One region of the Robertmurraya sp. FSL R5-0851 genome, then DNA from elsewhere that is predicted to be linked to it. Evidence: riboswitches for the same ligand, from Rfam matches in the RefSeq annotation. Region 1 holds a riboswitch; each other region holds the start of a gene.
What was found. Region 1 has a riboswitch for S-adenosylmethionine ahead of MKX65_RS06895 (homoserine dehydrogenase). Riboswitches for the same ligand answer to the same signal wherever they lie in the genome.
Positions count from the first base shown of each region.

Region 2: another riboswitch for S-adenosylmethionine. It lies ahead of MKX65_RS20240 (methionine ABC transporter ATP-binding protein); the one in region 1 lies ahead of MKX65_RS06895 (homoserine dehydrogenase).
Region 3: another riboswitch for S-adenosylmethionine. It lies ahead of MKX65_RS20975 (sugar ABC transporter substrate-binding protein); the one in region 1 lies ahead of MKX65_RS06895 (homoserine dehydrogenase).
Region 4: another riboswitch for S-adenosylmethionine. It lies ahead of metK (methionine adenosyltransferase); the one in region 1 lies ahead of MKX65_RS06895 (homoserine dehydrogenase).

Region 1 covers NZ_JBBOOE010000001.1:1,327,021-1,331,238, reverse strand. Annotated here, with positions in the region: gene MKX65_RS06905 (hypothetical protein) at 19-474, opposite strand; gene MKX65_RS06900 (hypothetical protein) at 622-885, opposite strand; gene MKX65_RS06895 (homoserine dehydrogenase) at 967-2,241, opposite strand; SAM riboswitch class I at 2,309-2,422, opposite strand; gene MKX65_RS06890 (exonuclease domain-containing protein) at 2,497-3,225, opposite strand; gene MKX65_RS06885 (DUF294 nucleotidyltransferase-like domain-containing protein) at 3,215-4,183, opposite strand.
Region 2 covers NZ_JBBOOE010000001.1:3,940,976-3,945,193, reverse strand. Annotated here, with positions in the region: gene MKX65_RS20245 (aminotransferase class I/II-fold pyridoxal phosphate-dependent enzyme) at 1-1,206, shown strand, start outside; SAM riboswitch class I at 1,313-1,418, shown strand; gene MKX65_RS20240 (methionine ABC transporter ATP-binding protein) at 1,597-2,622, shown strand; gene MKX65_RS20235 (ABC transporter permease subunit) at 2,615-3,283, shown strand; gene MKX65_RS20230 (MetQ/NlpA family ABC transporter substrate-binding protein) at 3,297-4,145, shown strand.
Region 3 covers NZ_JBBOOE010000001.1:4,101,416-4,105,633, forward strand. Annotated here, with positions in the region: gene MKX65_RS20970 (sugar ABC transporter ATP-binding protein) at 1-941, opposite strand, end outside; gene MKX65_RS20975 (sugar ABC transporter substrate-binding protein) at 1,012-2,124, opposite strand; SAM riboswitch class I at 2,449-2,556, opposite strand; gene MKX65_RS20980 (DNA alkylation repair protein) at 2,705-3,412, opposite strand; gene MKX65_RS20985 (DUF1801 domain-containing protein) at 3,450-4,103, opposite strand; gene MKX65_RS20990 (VOC family protein) at 4,130-4,218, opposite strand, start outside.
Region 4 covers NZ_JBBOOE010000001.1:3,593,059-3,597,276, forward strand. Annotated here, with positions in the region: gene asnB (asparagine synthase (glutamine-hydrolyzing)) at 1-1,137, opposite strand, end outside; gene metK (methionine adenosyltransferase) at 1,378-2,580, opposite strand; SAM riboswitch class I at 2,811-2,949, opposite strand; gene pckA (phosphoenolpyruvate carboxykinase (ATP)) at 3,330-4,218, shown strand, end outside.

The DNA.
Region 1 (4,218 bases):
TAGGCAGTTGGGACCGCATCAGCTAGTAGAACTAATGCATTTAAGTTCTTCTAAGGGAATTAATTTATTGCTCGTTGCAAATGCTCCCGGAATTTGAACAGGATTATTATGTAAATCAATGGTCGTGTCATTACTGCCTGTGGGCCATTTGATAATCTCTGCATCCACGAATTTCTCAAACTTTTCAATATCAGGTAAGAATTCTTTCCCACCTGTTGATGTTTCTATTTGTGTTGAACTTTGACTAATATAGTCTTTAATATCCTCTAATTCTGTATGAGTAAAATAGGAAGCGGTATTAGTTCCCATGGCAAGCGCAAGACCAATTTGCAAATCCGTATTGGGGACACCCTCCATAATTTTCCCTTTAGCATCAACAGTGGCGTGACAGGCAGCACAGCTTACTCCAGCTTTTAATCTTCCTTCATCAAATACAACCTTAATACCAACCGGTGTTTTAGCCCCTTTAGCCACATCAAGACATGTATCAATTAAGTCACCTTTTTTATGTGAAAATCACCAGCAGAAAAATCTTTATACGCTTCGACCTGAAGATTATTCGTACTTTCCTCATTTAATTTTAAGATTGCCTTTCCTATATTACCTAAGGTTAAGGCCCCATTAAACATTCCTAAAATATCTGAAAAAAAACACTTCATTCCCAAAGGTCTCCTCATAAAATAATTTTCGTCCTAACTCAATCTGTTCTGATGTCCCCATCTCCTCCCCGTTTGACACAGAAGCTATTTTCGATTTCTTTTCTGATTTTCTTACATCCTCTGCTTCCGGAACAAATGCGTAATCAAAGGAAACATTTGTTAATGTATAGATAACAACACCAAAGATAAGCATAATAACTCCAAACAAGATTAAAAGTTTTCTCATACTACACCTCCATAGCAAACATATTATTTGCCCTATGGAGCTTTACAATACAAAAAAAGACGCAATCATTATGCGTCTTCCCTAGAAACTATTAACTACATTCAATTGATCTCTTTTTAGACCGATAGGTGATACAGGGTAACGTTTAAATAAGACAGGTAGCTTCACACTCTCTAGCTCACCTTCGTATAAGAAACTTCCGTATATACTACCACCAAGCTCTTTAACCACTTCTTGAAGTATATTTACATGCTTTGAATTTTCATTTATAACCGCTTTTAAGCGTAGCCATTCCTCCTTGTTTTGCAGTGGAAATACAGCTAATTGAATACTTGCATTATTCTCCTTTTCATTTTGATTTTGATAGCTATATCGATGTACTTTTTGCAAGGGCTGTTTTTGTTGTTCAATTTGTACCAAATCTTCAATCATAGCACTTGCAGTAGCCTTTGAACCAGCTCCTGGTCCTTGAAGCATAAGAGTTCCAACCAAATCCGTTTTTATAACTATGCCATTGTCTACCCCCTCCACATTGTAAAGAGGATGTTCAGAGCTTACAAACGTAGGCTTTACGGTTGCCTTGATTCCCTCGTCCACTCTTTTCAAAGAGGCCAGCAGCTTTAGCCTTAATCCATGTACCTCACCTAAGGCTAGATCTTCTAAAGCGACTTGTTCAATCCCAATTCTTTCAACCTTTTCCCAGTCGGGTTGCTCATGGTAGATTAAACTACTTAAAATCATTTGCTTATAGAAAGCATCTCTACCAGAAATATCACTTTCCGGATTAGCCTCTGCGTATCCGAGTTGCTGTGCCTCTTGCAGGCATTCTCCAAAGCTCAATTTCTCATTTCTCATTTTCGATAGAATGTAGTTACTCGTTCCATTTAATATACCCTCTAGAACTAAAATTCCATTCACTTGAAGAAGCTGAATAATCGTTCTAAGTAAAGGAATCCCTCCTGCAACAGCTGCCTCAAAAGTTAAAAACTTACCTTTATTTAAAGCATAATCCGTGAGCTCCTCACCACGATTGGCAAGCAATTCCTTGTTTGCACTTATCACATGACAGCCCCGATCTAAAAATAACTTTGTATAGGAATACGCTGGTTCAATACCAACAATCGCTTCGAACACATAGTCTATTTTGGGGAGAGCTAAGATTTCGTCAATCTTTGTAGTTACAATAATATTTCGAGGAAGTTGCCGTTCCTTTTCCGACTTCACTAATATACCGACAATTTCAACCTTCTTACCAATAACATGTTCCAGCTTCTCCTGATGTGTATGAAGGATGGAATCATACACACCTGATCCAACCGTACCAAACCCTAAAAGAACAACTTTCACCGTTTCCATCATGTTTTCCTCCTCTGATAAAATAAAAAACCCTCTTCTAAAGAAGAGGGTTTATGGTTATCATCTCTTCTTATCTGTCAAAGCACGATTGCTTTGCAGGAATTGGCACCGTGTTTTCTATAAAAAGAAAATCGGTTGCCGGGTATCATCGGGCCAGCCCCTCCACCACTCTGGATAAGAAATCCAATATTCAGTTCATTTATGGATAATAATAGCACAAACTTTTTTAATAAGTAAAGAAAGAATTATAGTATCTTACAATTTTGCCATAAGATTATATATATCTTGAAGAGTCTCATATCCCTTTTCCTGAACGTTTTCAATAAAAATACACCACAGTACAGCGGTCAATTTAGCATCTCCCAGCGCATGATGTCTATCCACTACTTCTATCCCATACCGCTCGCAAATATCCTCAAGCTTGTTTTGAGTTAATTCTGGATCGGCAATTCTTGATAGGAATGACGTATCAATGATGCGATGTTTTTGAGGAGCTTTGAATTGTTTCCAATTCGCTGCTTGCAAGAAGTTTTTTTCATGATTTGAATGGTGTGCAACAAGTGGCGTTCCTCTAGCAAAGTGATAAAAATCCAGTAGAACATTTGACAAAGGAGGCGCACTCCTTAGTTCCTCTTCTGAAAGCCCTGTTAACTCTTTCACCAGGATCGGAAGTTCTTTATCGTATTGAACTAAAGAATAAAAGGAATCAGCTTCTTTCACATGCGCTCCTTTTGTCTTTATAGCACCAATAGACAAAATTTCATCCCCTTTTTCAGGAAAGAAACCTGTTGTTTCAAGGTCAAAAACTGTCACCTCTAACTCCGACAACGGAATCAGTAAGGCATTGTCTGAATTTAATTCTTTTTGCATCTGACGCAAAAAGGCAACATGCTGACCGTTTTGTCCCTGTAAGCCACTATATACATTTGTCCCCAGTTTCCCCTGGATTCCTCTCACAAAATGAATAAATGGTTCAAACGCCATGATTTCCACCCTTTTCAATCATTCTCTGAACGTATTGCTGCAGCTTCTTTCCATCTTTCAGTATCTTTTTAATTAGTTTTTGATTGTCTTTCGTAAGTTTTTTTACATACAAGTAGTGGGAATCATCATATGAAGCTGTAGAAGAAAGGTGTTCTAAGCGAAACTGAAGAAGCTGCGAATAGTTCTCCTGATAATGAGATAACTCCTCATACCCTAATTTATTAAGCTCTTTTAATCTACCTATTGTACTAGTCTCGGTTATCCCTTCTTTCCATGCTAATAGCCGAACTGCATTCACATATGGTATAAAAGCAGAATACTTCAAATCAATAGCTCCAGCATGTATTCCCTTCTCCTCAACAATGATCTGTCCTAGTGGACCAATCGTCTTTTTAACATGTTTTACATTTTCTAATAATCGTCCTAAAAATTGAGGATGGGATCGACTGTATTCGTGGATAATGTTTTTAAGATCGAATAGAAGTTCATGCTTACCTACAAGTTTCCTAGCATCATAGAAAATCTGCAAATTGCGAATCGACACCCAACTGCTCTCCTCCATCCAATTTACCACCTGTTTATTCCAACTAACAGCCGTTTGACACCATAATGGGTTTGAACTCATTACCTTACCATCGCACAATGGGTATCCAACTATTTGTAATCCCATTGATAATTCCTTACCTAACTCACTAAAATAATTACCTGCCTCTGGACTATCATCTTGAAAAATAATCCCATGATCTTGGTCACTTATTAATCCTTGTTCAAATCGTCCCCCGCTACCAGTAATAAACCATACAAAAGCACATGGAGGTTCAATATTCATTCGGGCACTTGCAGTCTTAAATACCTTCATCATAATCTCGTCGTGGAATTCATTTAAAGATTCTGAATTGGATATATACTCTTCAACATGAGTTTCTTTCCATAATTTTATTGACTCATATGAACTCAATTCTTACACGCCCTTTAAGTAGATAAGGAAAGCCC
Region 2 (4,218 bases), 2.6 Mb from region 1:
TATCAATTTAAAGACACAGAGCATGCGGCTAATCTGTTTGCACTTGCTGAGCCTGGATATATTTATACACGTATTCATAATCCAACGACTACGGTATTCGAAGAAAGAGTGGCCCTATTAGAAGGTGGAGTCGGAGCGCTTGCCGTTTCGAGTGGAATGGCAGCAATTACACTGGCCATACTCAACTTGGCAGAAGCAGGAGATGAAATTGTTGCGGCTTCAAATTTATATGGTGGTACATATAATTTATTTGCAGTAACTCTCCCTAAATATGGGATTCAAGTGAAGTTTGTGGATTCAACTAATCCAGAGAACTTTAAACAAGCTATTACAGATAAAACAAAGGCGGTATTTGCCGAGACCATCGGAAACCCAAGTTTGCGTATTTTGGATATCGAAAAGGTTACAAAGATTGCACATGATGCAGGTATTCCGCTTGTAATCGATAATACCTTTGCGACTCCTTATTTATGCCGACCAATCGAACATGGTGCAGATATTGTCATTCATTCGGCAACCAAGTGGTTATTAGGGAATGGGACTACTCTTGGTGGTATCATCGTGGATGGCGGAAAGTTTGATTGGAATTCGTCTAAATTCCCTGGTTTTACAACTCCTGATGCAAGTTATCATGATATTGTATATAGTGAGGCAATTGGTGCTGCAGCTTATATTGTAAAAGCTAGAGTGCAATTGCTTCGTGATTTAGGTCCAGCATTAAGCCCTCAAAATGCCTTTCAATTCACACTTGGTCTAGAAACTTTGCACGTGAGAATGAAGGAGCACGTGGCAAATACTGAAAAGGTAGTAGAGTATTTAGAGGCGCATCCAGGTGTTAATTGGGTGATGTATCCCGGAAATCAAAAGCATCCAGACTTTGAGCTTGCGAAGAAATACTTACCTAAAGGAGCAGGTTCTATCGTTGTCTTTGGAATTGACGGAGGCCGTGCGTCAGGAGCAACGTTTATAAATAGTCTAAAGCTTTGGGCACATGTTGCTAATGTTGGCGATGCAAAAAGCTTAGTTATTCATCCTGCAAGCACTACTCATCAACAGCTAGACACAGAGCGGTTAAAAGCGGCAGGAGTTCCAGAGGATTTAATTCGTCTATCGATTGGAATTGAAAATGTGGAGGATTTAATTGAAGACTTAGAGCAAGCGATTACATTGGCAACAGGGAAAACCTCACTTACAAGCAATGTGTAATCAATAAGATTTTTGTCGAATTTTATCGTTGACACTCCAATTTATCCATGATACGATATCACTCGTGATTAAGACTACAACGTAAAAGTTCATATAGATTGATAAGCTCTTATCAAGAGAGGTGGAGGGATGTGCCCTATGAAGCCCGGCAACCGTCAAATTATTGAAATGGTGCCAATTCACACAAAGCGTATTGCTTTGATAGATGAGAGAAAGGTGACTGTTTCTGCCTTTCTGCTCATGCAGGAAGGTTTTTTTTGTTCATATAGAAAGCTCTCATTCGAATAGGAATGGTGCGGATGATAGAACCTAAGTTATAATGAAGCTTTCTTGATGCATGATACCATGTAGTTTTATCAGAATAATCGGAAATGGAAGGAGGAGAAACCTTTGATCTCGATAAAAGATGTGAAAAAGATTTATTCTTCAAGACAAGGAAAAGTAACGGCTGTTGATAATGTAAACCTAGAAATTACTGAAGGAGAGATCTTTGGGGTAATCGGTTATAGTGGAGCAGGAAAAAGTACGCTTATTCGTATGCTCAACGGGTTAGAAATTCCTACGGTGGGATCTGTTATCGTAGCAAATAATGAAGTATCGAAAATTAAAGGTAGTAGCCTTCGAAAAGCTAGACAGGAAATAAGCATGATTTTCCAACATTTTAATCTGTTATGGTCTCGTACCGTTAGAGAAAATATTGCATTTCCACTTGAAATTGCAGGAGTTCCTAAAGCTCAAAGAATGAAAAGAGTGGACGAGCTTATTCGTTTAGTTGGATTAGAAGGAAGAGAAGACGCTTACCCATCTCAATTGAGTGGAGGGCAAAAACAAAGAGTAGGAATTGCAAGAGCACTTGCTAATAATCCAAAGGTTCTTCTTTGTGATGAGGCAACATCTGCACTTGATCCGCAAACAACCGATTCGATTCTAGAGCTATTAGTTGATATTAATAAGCGTTTAGGATTAACCATTGTCCTTATCACACATGAAATGCACGTAATCCGAAAGATTTGTCATCGTGTAGCTGTGATGGAAGGTGGAAAGGTCGTTGAACTCGGTCCTGTTCTTGATGTATTTAAGAACCCTAAGGAAGAAATTACGAAACGATTTGTTCAGCAGGTAACAGAGCCTGAAGAAACGAAGGAAACGATTGAACATTTATTAGAACTTTACCCGCACGGTACGGTTGTTCAATTAGGCTTTGTTGGAGAAGCAGCAGAGCAACCGCTGATTACCAATCTTATTCGTCATTACCATGTGACTGTTAATATCCTGCAAGGGAAAATATCACAAACACAAAATGGATCTTACGGAACGCTTTTCATCCACTTAGATGGGGAAAAAGAAGAGCTTTCAAAGGCCATTGCGTATATCGAGTCACAACAGGTTGGAGTGGAGGTGATTTCGAATGCTTGAGACACTTTTACCAAACGTAAACTGGGAAAAAATGATTGAGGCAACGAATGAAACTCTTTATATGACAGCTATATCAGTTGTTATTACATTTGTTCTTGGATTAATTTTAGGACTTTTATTATTTTTAACAGCTAAGGGTAATATTTGGGAAAATGCAATTGTAAATAAAGTGATCAGTTCTGTAGTGAACGTCTTCCGCTCGATTCCCTTTATTATATTGATCGTTCTTCTTATCCCTTTTACAAAGCTTATACTAGATACGATGATTGGTGAAAATGCAGCTTTACCGGCATTAATTATAGGTGCGGCTCCGTTTTACGCGAGAATGGTGGAAATCGGATTGCGTGAGATTGATAAAGGAGTTATTGAAGCGGCTAAATCCATGGGAGCTAAAACAAGCACGATTATCTTTAAGGTGCTTATTCCTGAATCACTGCCAGCTTTAGTATCTGGTATTACGGTTACGGCTATTGCTTTGGTGAGTTATACAGCAATGGCTGGTGTGATTGGTGCGGGTGGTTTAGGTAACCTTGCGTATTTGGAAGGGTTCCAAAGAAGTCGTAGCGACGTCACCTTGGTAGCAACAGTCATCATTTTAATTATTGTGTTTATTATCCAATTTATTGGAGATTCTATAACATCAAAACTAGACAAAAGATAGGAGAGAGACAAAAATGAAGAAATTTTTAAGCTTATTTTTATCATTAGCAGTTGCTTTAGTTCTTGCAGCTTGCGGTACAGCAAAAGAAGATGAGTCTAACGCTGGTGAAGGCGAAGAAGCAGCAGAAACTACTGAGTTAGTAGTTGGAGCTTCTAACGTACCACATGCGGAAATTTTAGAAGAAGCAAAGTCACTTTTAGCGGAAAAAGGAATTGAATTAAAGATTGAAACATTCCAAGATTATATCCTACCTAACCAAGCGTTAGAGTCTGGTGATCTTGATGCAAACTATTTCCAACATATTCCTTACCTTGAGTCTCAAATGGCTGAACATGGTTATGATTTTGCTAATGCGGGTGGAATCCATATCGAACCAATGGGTGTGTACTCTAAAAAGTACAAGAGCTTAGAAGAGCTTCCAGAAGGAGCACATATCATCATGAGCAGCTCCGTTGCAGACCACGGTCGTATTTTAACTATGCTTGAAAAAGAGGGATTAATCACTCTTAAAGAAGGCGTTAATAACGTAGAAGCAACAGTTGAAGATATCGCAGAAAATCCTAAAAATCTTCACTTTGACACAGAGTACGAAGCATCATTATTACCACAAATCTTTAACAATGATGAAGGTGATGCAGTACTTATCAACTCGAACTATGCGATCGATGCAGGTCTAAACCCAATTGAAGATTCAATTGCAATCGAAGACAAAGAGTCTCCGTACGTGAACGTAATCGCGGTTCGTAAAGGTGACGAAAACTCTGAAGCAATCAAAGCTTTAGTCGAAGTACTACACTCACAAGAAATCCAAGACTTTATCCTTGAAAAATACGAAGGTGCTGTAGTACCAGTATCTGAATAATAGAAAAAACAGGTGTCTCTTATAGGGGCATCTGTTTTTTTGTGTAATAATTTGTTTCAATTCAAGGATACTA
Region 3 (4,218 bases), 2.8 Mb from region 1:
ACTTCTCCTGCCACTAATTTGCCTTCAACCCCGAACAAAGCTTTACAGAACTCGGTCTTACCGGCACCTACAAGTCCAGCAATTCCCACAATCTCCCCTGCTTTGACGTTCATGCTAAAATCTTTAATCTTATCTTTATCTGTAAGTCCTTTTACCTCAAGGAATGTGTCTCCAATGGTCATGAATTTATCAGGAAACTGGTCACCGAGTTTTTGACCAAGCATATGCTCCACTACTTTGTTTTGGTTAGTATCCGAAATCCTCTGTCTCTCGACTACTTCCCCATTTCTCATAATCGTAATATCATCACAAATCTCAAAAATCTCTGGAAGTCGATGTGAGATGAAAATAACTCCAACATCACGGTTCTTTAATTCTTGTACGATACGAAATAACTCATTTGTCTCCGTATGACTAAGAGGTGCTGTCGGCTCATCTAAGATGAGGAATCTACATTCTTTTGACACCGCTCTGGCGATTAAGACCATTTGTTTTTCTGCTAATGTTAATTCACTTACTAGTTTTTTAGTTGGAAGAGACAAATTCATTTCTGATAGGATGGTGGCCGCTCTAGAATGCAAGCTTTTCCAATTAACCCATTGCTTCTTTCCCATGTTGTGTACTGTGTCCATTAACATGATATTTTCCGCAACCGTTAAATAGGGAATCAGAGCTGTATCCACTTCCTGATATACAATTTGAATTCCTGAGTCCATGGCACTTTTGGGCGAACGAATGGTCATAGATTGTCCATCCAATGTGATTTCACCAGTATAGTGATCATATGCCCCTGAAAGAACCTTCATCAAGGTTGACTTCCCAGCACCATTGGCTCCAATTAAGGCATGAGTTTTCCCGCTTTTAACTGAAAAATCCACCCTATTTAATGCTTTTACACCCGGAAATTCAATTGACACATTTTTCATCTCTAAAGTGGTCATGATGTCACCGTCCTTTCAAAGAAACACTCTCTTTATCTAGTGAAAAAGAGAGTGTCTATCAATAAGTCCCTTACTTCTTATAGTGTTCCCTCAGCGTCTTCATCCAATCTTCCTCAAATTCTGTTGATTGACCCCATCCTTCAATGATTTCATTTAGATTGACCATATTTACAGGATCTTTTGATTTTTGAAGATCTTCTTGAGAGATAAGTGAAGCTTCCAAATCATACGTTTGTGGTGTTTCCTCGCCTGCTAATTTCTTTGCTAGTATTCTCATATTTACTGAACCAATCAACTTAGGATCAACAGCTGCCGTATATCTCCAAGCGCTACCTTCTCTTTGGATTTCCTGCAAATCAGCATTTGAAACATCGATTCCATAGATTTTAACTTCTTCTCTGCCAGCTTCTTTTAACGCGCGAGCCGCACCGATGGCAAAAGCATCCCAAGTGGCAAAAATCGCATCAAGTTCACCCTTAGGGTATTTATTCAACATTGCAGCAACCGCATTTTGGGTTTGAACACTAGTATCAGCTGCTGCTACGCCAAAGCGCTCCACTTCTTTAATGCCAGGATTATTTGCTAGAACCTCTTCATACACTTTATTTCGTCTAACCATTGGTGGGAATCCGTCCACCCATAGGTATGCAATATTGGCTTCCCCTTTTGTTTCTTTTACTAATTGATCCAATGATAGAGTAGCTAGTGCTTCATCATCTTGTGACACAAGAGTAACACCGTCAACACTTGTTAAATTTGCATTCGAGTCAAATGCCACTACGCTTTTTCCAGCATCAACAATTTTCTGTATGTCATTAACGGTAGCATCATCATCACCGTGAGAAATAATAAATCCATCATAATCTTGATTTAACGCTTGGTTAATCGCATCATGAAATTTCGCTGTATCTCCATTTGCCGTAAATACATCCACTTGAAATCCTAGTGCTTCCCCTTCTTGCTTTGCACCTGCTAAGAACTGTGCTGTGTGGTCGTCCCCACCAATTTTACGAATTACTTTGATTTTTGGTTGGTCTCCATTTGCAAAGCGCTCAGGTACACCTTCAATCAGTGTGTTCGATCCTGTTGCTTCCTTTGTTTCTCCCCCTGTTGCACAGCCTGTAAGCAAAAGTGTTGCAGCGATAGCTGATACAAATGCACTTTTTAAAAAGTTCCTCTTCATGATTCTTTCTCCCCTTTTTGTTTTTTATGTCTTCTTACCAACGTTGCTCTTAGGAGAGTTTTTATAAAATATAAAGGCTCTTTTCTAAAACATTGTTTCTACATACACATTTTTCAGGAAATTAAATATATGTTTCAACAGCTAATCAGAATGTTTTCATCCTTAGAAAAGAGCTACTCTCCAAATAGACCAATAAACCCAGAGTTATTCGGGGAAAAATCCGGCTTTTGGGATTTTTCCAAAACAACAAACTTTACGAAAATAGCCAATATAAAAAACCTCTCCAGAAAAGAGAGGTTTCATCACAAAATAAGGACTACTCCTCTCTTATCTCTCAAAACAAAATCTTGTTTTGCAGGATTTAGCACCAATTCCATTCGGAACGGTTGCTGGGCGTCACAGGGCCAGTCCCTCTGCCACTCTTGATAAGAGAACGTATTTTATTCATTTACTTTAATAAAGTATAAAACTTAATTTAATATTCTATTAACAAATTGTCAATAGTATTTTCTAAATATTTTTAATAGAAATATTATTCCCACGTAATTTCTAGATCAGCATCCCGATACAAAACTATTTTTTAACATCGTACATATTTACGTTTGAAACCAAGCTTCCCTCTATCCATTTCTTTTTGAATACTTTCGTAAGCGTTTAAGAAACTGCTTTTTTTATTGTCTCGTTTGACTTCTACGATTCCTATTTCCTTTGAGACCTCGACTGCCTTTTCATGTTGCGGCAAATAGGAAATCGCCACCGTGTATACGAAATTATTCATAGCAGATTTGGTTCGTTCCGGCGAATCATGAATCGAATTTTTCACCATATCCAGCATATTGGAAATCTTGCTTTCGGAAAATTCTTTATCTTTTCGATTCCCTAAAAGCCAGCAATAGCAACTCCATCCAGCCGACATTTTCAATTCGTCACCACTTGCAATCCATTTATCTGCAACGTCTTGTGCAATATCGGACTCTGATAAAGTGACTGCCACCACATAATCGGACAGCATATAAAAATACGCTCCATCAATCCAACGATCATAATCTGCTTCAGTCATAGCTTTTGGGTCAGCAATAATGCCTGCAAAATACATGGCATCGTAATTACCTGTGGCATAAAGCTCGTCAGCTAAATCTTGGTTGATTTTTATTTTCTTTGCGATTGGTTTCATAGCACCTGTAGCCACGCCAAAAAGTGGCTCGTGCGCACCATTGGATATGTACATTTTTTTCATTCGTTCCTTGCCTAGGGCTTCAAGCTCTTGCATCACTGTTTCAATATCCATAGCTTTGAACTTCCTTCCTTACTTTTATCATATTTTTCTATCGAATGTTCTTGTGCGAGCCATCACAGGAAGGCATTTTTTTAGAAAGTCCACAAGTGCAATCCTTTAATCCCTTTCCGCTTAGAATTCTCTCCATACAATTTTCAACCCTTGACACTCGAGTTTTGGATTGTTTGGGTTGAGAAAAATAAAGAATATATGCTCTTTGCCGTCCCGGCGTCAATGCTTCAAAAGCAGCTTTTAAGTCTGGTGACTCATCGAATTTTTCTTGAAGTTCTTCTGGAATAATGAATTCTGTATCCTTTTTTAAAGTTACTTCTAAACCGGCTTTTTCCACTTCAATGGCTTCAAGAATGTATTCTTTCAAAATAGGTTCTAGTTCAATTATTTCTTGAAGATGAGTGAATCGAATCTGGCGTGCCGCCTGTACATTCTCGGTTTGTTGGACAAGAATTCCATGGGGATCCTTTAATAAGGCACCTTTGTGAAACAGAAGTGCACAATATTCTTTAAATCCATGGATTAATACGACATTTTTCTTCTCAAACGTGTAACAAGGATGCATCCATTTATATTCTTCGGTCAGATCACAGTCAAGAACAATATGTCTTAACCTCTCAGATTCTTCCCTCCATTTTTTAGCTTGACTTAAATAATCATCAACCTTAGGATTCAGTTTACCAATTGCCATGTTGTTTCCTCCCTATAAAAGTTACTTCACAAAGGAAGATTTAGTTGCCATGACACACCAAATCGATCATTTAGCCACCCAAACCTTTGACTAAAACCATAGTCACCAATTGGCA
Region 4 (4,218 bases), 2.3 Mb from region 1:
CTGAGGCTCTCTATAAATATTGTAGCCACCAAATAGCTCATCTGCACCTTCTCCAGATAGAACCACTGTCACGTGCTTACGAGCTTCACGTGCGACAAAATATAAGGGAACACATGCAGGGTCAGCAAGTGGATCGTCCATATGCCACATAATCTTCGGCACTTCATTCATATACTCTTCTGGAGTAATGATATAGCTAATATTTTCTACTCCCAGCTTATCAGCCGTTTCCTTAGCAACGTCAATTTCACTAAACCCATTATGATCAAAACCTACAGAAAATGTCTTAATCGCCGGATGGAATTCTTTTGCAATGGAAGCAATGATCGAAGAGTCAATTCCACCGGAAAGGAAAGAACCAACTGGCACATCACTTCTCATATGAATTTTGACAGAATCAAAAAGAACATCTTTTATTTCCTTTACAAAATCACTCTCTGACTTTCTAACTGGGTGGAAATGAGCCTTCCAATATCGCTTGATTTCCATTTCAGATCCCATTTTCTTTGTAAAGTAGTGTCCTGGTTCTAATTTTGAAATACCTTCTGACATCGTATAAGGCTCGGGAACAAACTGATACGTTAAGTAATACTGTAAAGAATCATAGTTCAATACATCATTTTGTAGAGCAAGTAAAATACTCTTTTTCTCCGATGCAAAGAATGTCTTTTCGCCGTCATCAAAATAGAAGAAAGGCTTAATTCCGAATGGATCACGTGCTCCATAAAGCGTCTTCTCAACCTTATCCCAAATAACAAAAGCAAACATTCCACGAAGCTTCTCAACAGCTTTTTCCTTCAGATGGCTATACAAAGCAATAATTACTTCTGTATCAGAGCTTGTTGCAAAGGTGATTCCTTCTGCCAAAAGCTCTTCTCTTAATTCAACATAGTTATAGATTTCACCGTTAAAAATAATCCAGTATCTTTCGTTTTCAAAATGAAGGGGTTGATGCCCACTTTCTATATCAATAATACTTAAACGACGAAACCCAAATTGAACATGAGAATCGTAGAAATATCCATCATCATCAGGTCCGCGATGCGTAATCACATTATTCATATTTTCAAATTGTTGTTTTTGTCCATCACTAAACACTTGCGATTTGTCATGAACACATCCAATAAAACCACACATGTATGTAACTCACCTACTCCGTTCTTACGAGTTTAATCTTCCATTCAGAAAGAATACCTATTAATACTACCACTAAAATTATCGAATCGCACTGTCAAATTGACCATTTCCTAAAAATTCAAGCTTACTACCCATTGTTTACATCCCTTTTTGCTTCTAAACCACCATACCCTTATAGACGAAAAGAAAAACCGGGAGTTACAAATTTTCTGTAACTCCCGGCTGTTTTTACTATTAAAATTATCTTTCAAGTGCTTCCTTACGAAGCGTGTCAGCTTTATCTGTACGCTCCCATGGAAGATCTACATCTGTACGGCCAAAGTGACCATAAGCAGCAGTTTGCTTATAGATAGGACGTCTTAAATCAAGCATTTTAATGATTCCAGCTGGACGAAGATCGAAGTTATTACGAACTACTTCAATAAGAACTTCTTCACTTACTTCGCTGGTTCCAAAAGTATCAATAGAGATAGATACTGGATGTGCAACACCGATTGCGTAGGCAAGCTGTACTTCCACTTTATCGGCTAGACCTGCAGCAACAAGATTCTTTGCTACATAACGAGCAGCATAAGCAGCTGAACGGTCAACTTTTGTAGGATCCTTACCAGAGAATGCACCGCCACCGTGACGAGCATAACCACCGTACGTATCAACAATAATCTTACGTCCTGTTAACCCAGCATCACCTTGTGGTCCACCGATAACGAAACGACCAGTTGGGTTAATGAAATACTTTGTATTTTCATCAATTAACTCTTCTGGTACAACAGGATTAATAACATACTCTTTAAGATTTCGTTGAATTTGCTCCAATGTTACTTCAGGATGATGCTGTGTTGAAATAACAATGGTATCAATACGAACTGGTTTATTATTTTCATCGTACTCAACTGTAACTTGAGTTTTTCCATCAGGACGAAGGTAAGGAAGAATATCATCCTTACGAACTTCAGTTAATCTTCGAGCTAGTTTATGTGCTAAAGAAATTGGAAGAGGCATAAGCTCTTTTGTTTCATTACAAGCAAAACCAAACATTAATCCTTGGTCTCCTGCTCCAATTGCATCAATTTCTTCATCAGACATGGATCCTTCACGTGCTTCTAGTGCTTGGTCAACACCCATTGCAATATCAGCTGATTGCTCATCAATAGAAGTTAAAACCGCACATGTTTCAGAATCGAAACCATATTTTGCACGAGTGTACCCAATTTCCTTAATTGTTTCGCGAACAATCTTTGGAATATCTACGTATGTAGAGGTTGTAATTTCCCCAGCAACTAATACTAACCCTGTAGTTACTGACGTTTCAGCAGCAACACGAGCATTTGCGTCTTTTGCTAAAATAGCATCTAAAATTGAGTCTGAAATTTGGTCACTGATCTTATCCGGATGACCTTCTGTAACTGACTCGGATGTAAATAAACGACGTTTTTTTGACATCTCCTGACCTCCTATTTTATTTATACTTGAGAAAAAGGTATGTTTATCATATCAACATAAACAAAACCTTCCATTTGATACGGAACTCATTCCCTAAGTAGTATGAAATAAACATGCCATTTTTATTATGAAGGTTTGAAAAATTACCCCCCGCAATAAAAACTTTATGCAAAATAAAAAACCTTCCCTGCTTGAGGAAAGGGTGATAGCAAAGTAATTTGCGCCTTTCGCTCTTATCGTTCAAGGACTAAAATCCTTGCCTCAGGTTAGCACCTTCTCTTTTATATTAATTACAGTTATCGTAATTAATTATTAAAGCAGGTTGCTGGGTTTCATAGGGCCTGTCCCTCCACCAGCTCGGGATAAGAGAGTATCCGTTCAATGTAGAATAATACCGTACTTCGTCAAATACTGTCAACATCTTTATGAAAAATAGTTGGTTCAATTCTTCAAATAATGAGCAACTATTATCTTCACATTTCCATATCCCTCAAGTACCTTCCCATCTGGAAGAATAATATGACACTTAGCATCATATAACGCGATTGTTCCCATTTGAATTTGTCCCTTCTTTTAATAGTATAGACTATTGACTGCGATCCATCGTTTTATGAAATAAAAAGGCTTAAAAATAGGTCGAATACGATGTTTTTTCTTGCACCCTCTAATATTTTTTCAAATAGTATAGACTAATTAAGTTAATGTGTTATACTAATTAAAAATAACAAATAAAGGTAGGTAGTCATCAGATGAACTCTGTCCGTATTTCTAACCAATTAAGTGAATTGTTAGCCTCTGGTCATGTGCATGTGCAACTATCTGTACCACAATTAGTTGAAAAGGTTCTTACTAGAAACGAAGGAGTCTTAACTTCGACAGGAGCTGTTCGAGCAACAACAGGAAAGTATACTGGTCGGTCTCCTAAAGACAAATTCATCGTTGAAGAAGCTTCAACAAAGGACAAGATTGACTGGGGAGCAGTTAACCAACCAATCTCTCCAGAAGTATTCGAACGTTTATATAATAAAGTACTAGGTTACTTGAAAGATAGAGATGAGCTGTTTGTTTTCAAAGGGTTTGCTGGTGCAGATAAGAAGCATCGCCTACCCATACAAGTGATAAATGAGTTCGCATGGCATAATCTATTTGCCCACCAGTTATTCATTAGACCAACAGCAGAAGAGCTTTTGACTCATGAAGAACAATTCACAGTCATCTCCGCTCCAAACTTTAAAGCTGACCCTATGATTGATGGAACGAAATCAGAGACTTTTATCATTGTCTCTTTTGAAAGAAAGACCGTATTAATCGGCGGCACAGAATATGCAGGAGAGATGAAGAAGTCCATTTTCTCCATCATGAACTACTTACTGCCTGAAAATAATATTCTCCCAATGCACTGCTCAGCAAATGTCGGCGTTGAAGGCGATGTTGCTTTATTCTTCGGCTTATCAGGAACAGGGAAAACGACCTTATCAGCTGATGCAAATCGACGCCTAATCGGAGATGATGAACACGGCTGGTCAGCTAATGGTGTTTTTAATATCGAAGGAGGCTGCTACGCAAAGTGCATTAACCTTTCAAGAGAAAAAGAGCCTCAAATCTTTGACGCCATTCATTTCGGATCTGTATTAGAGA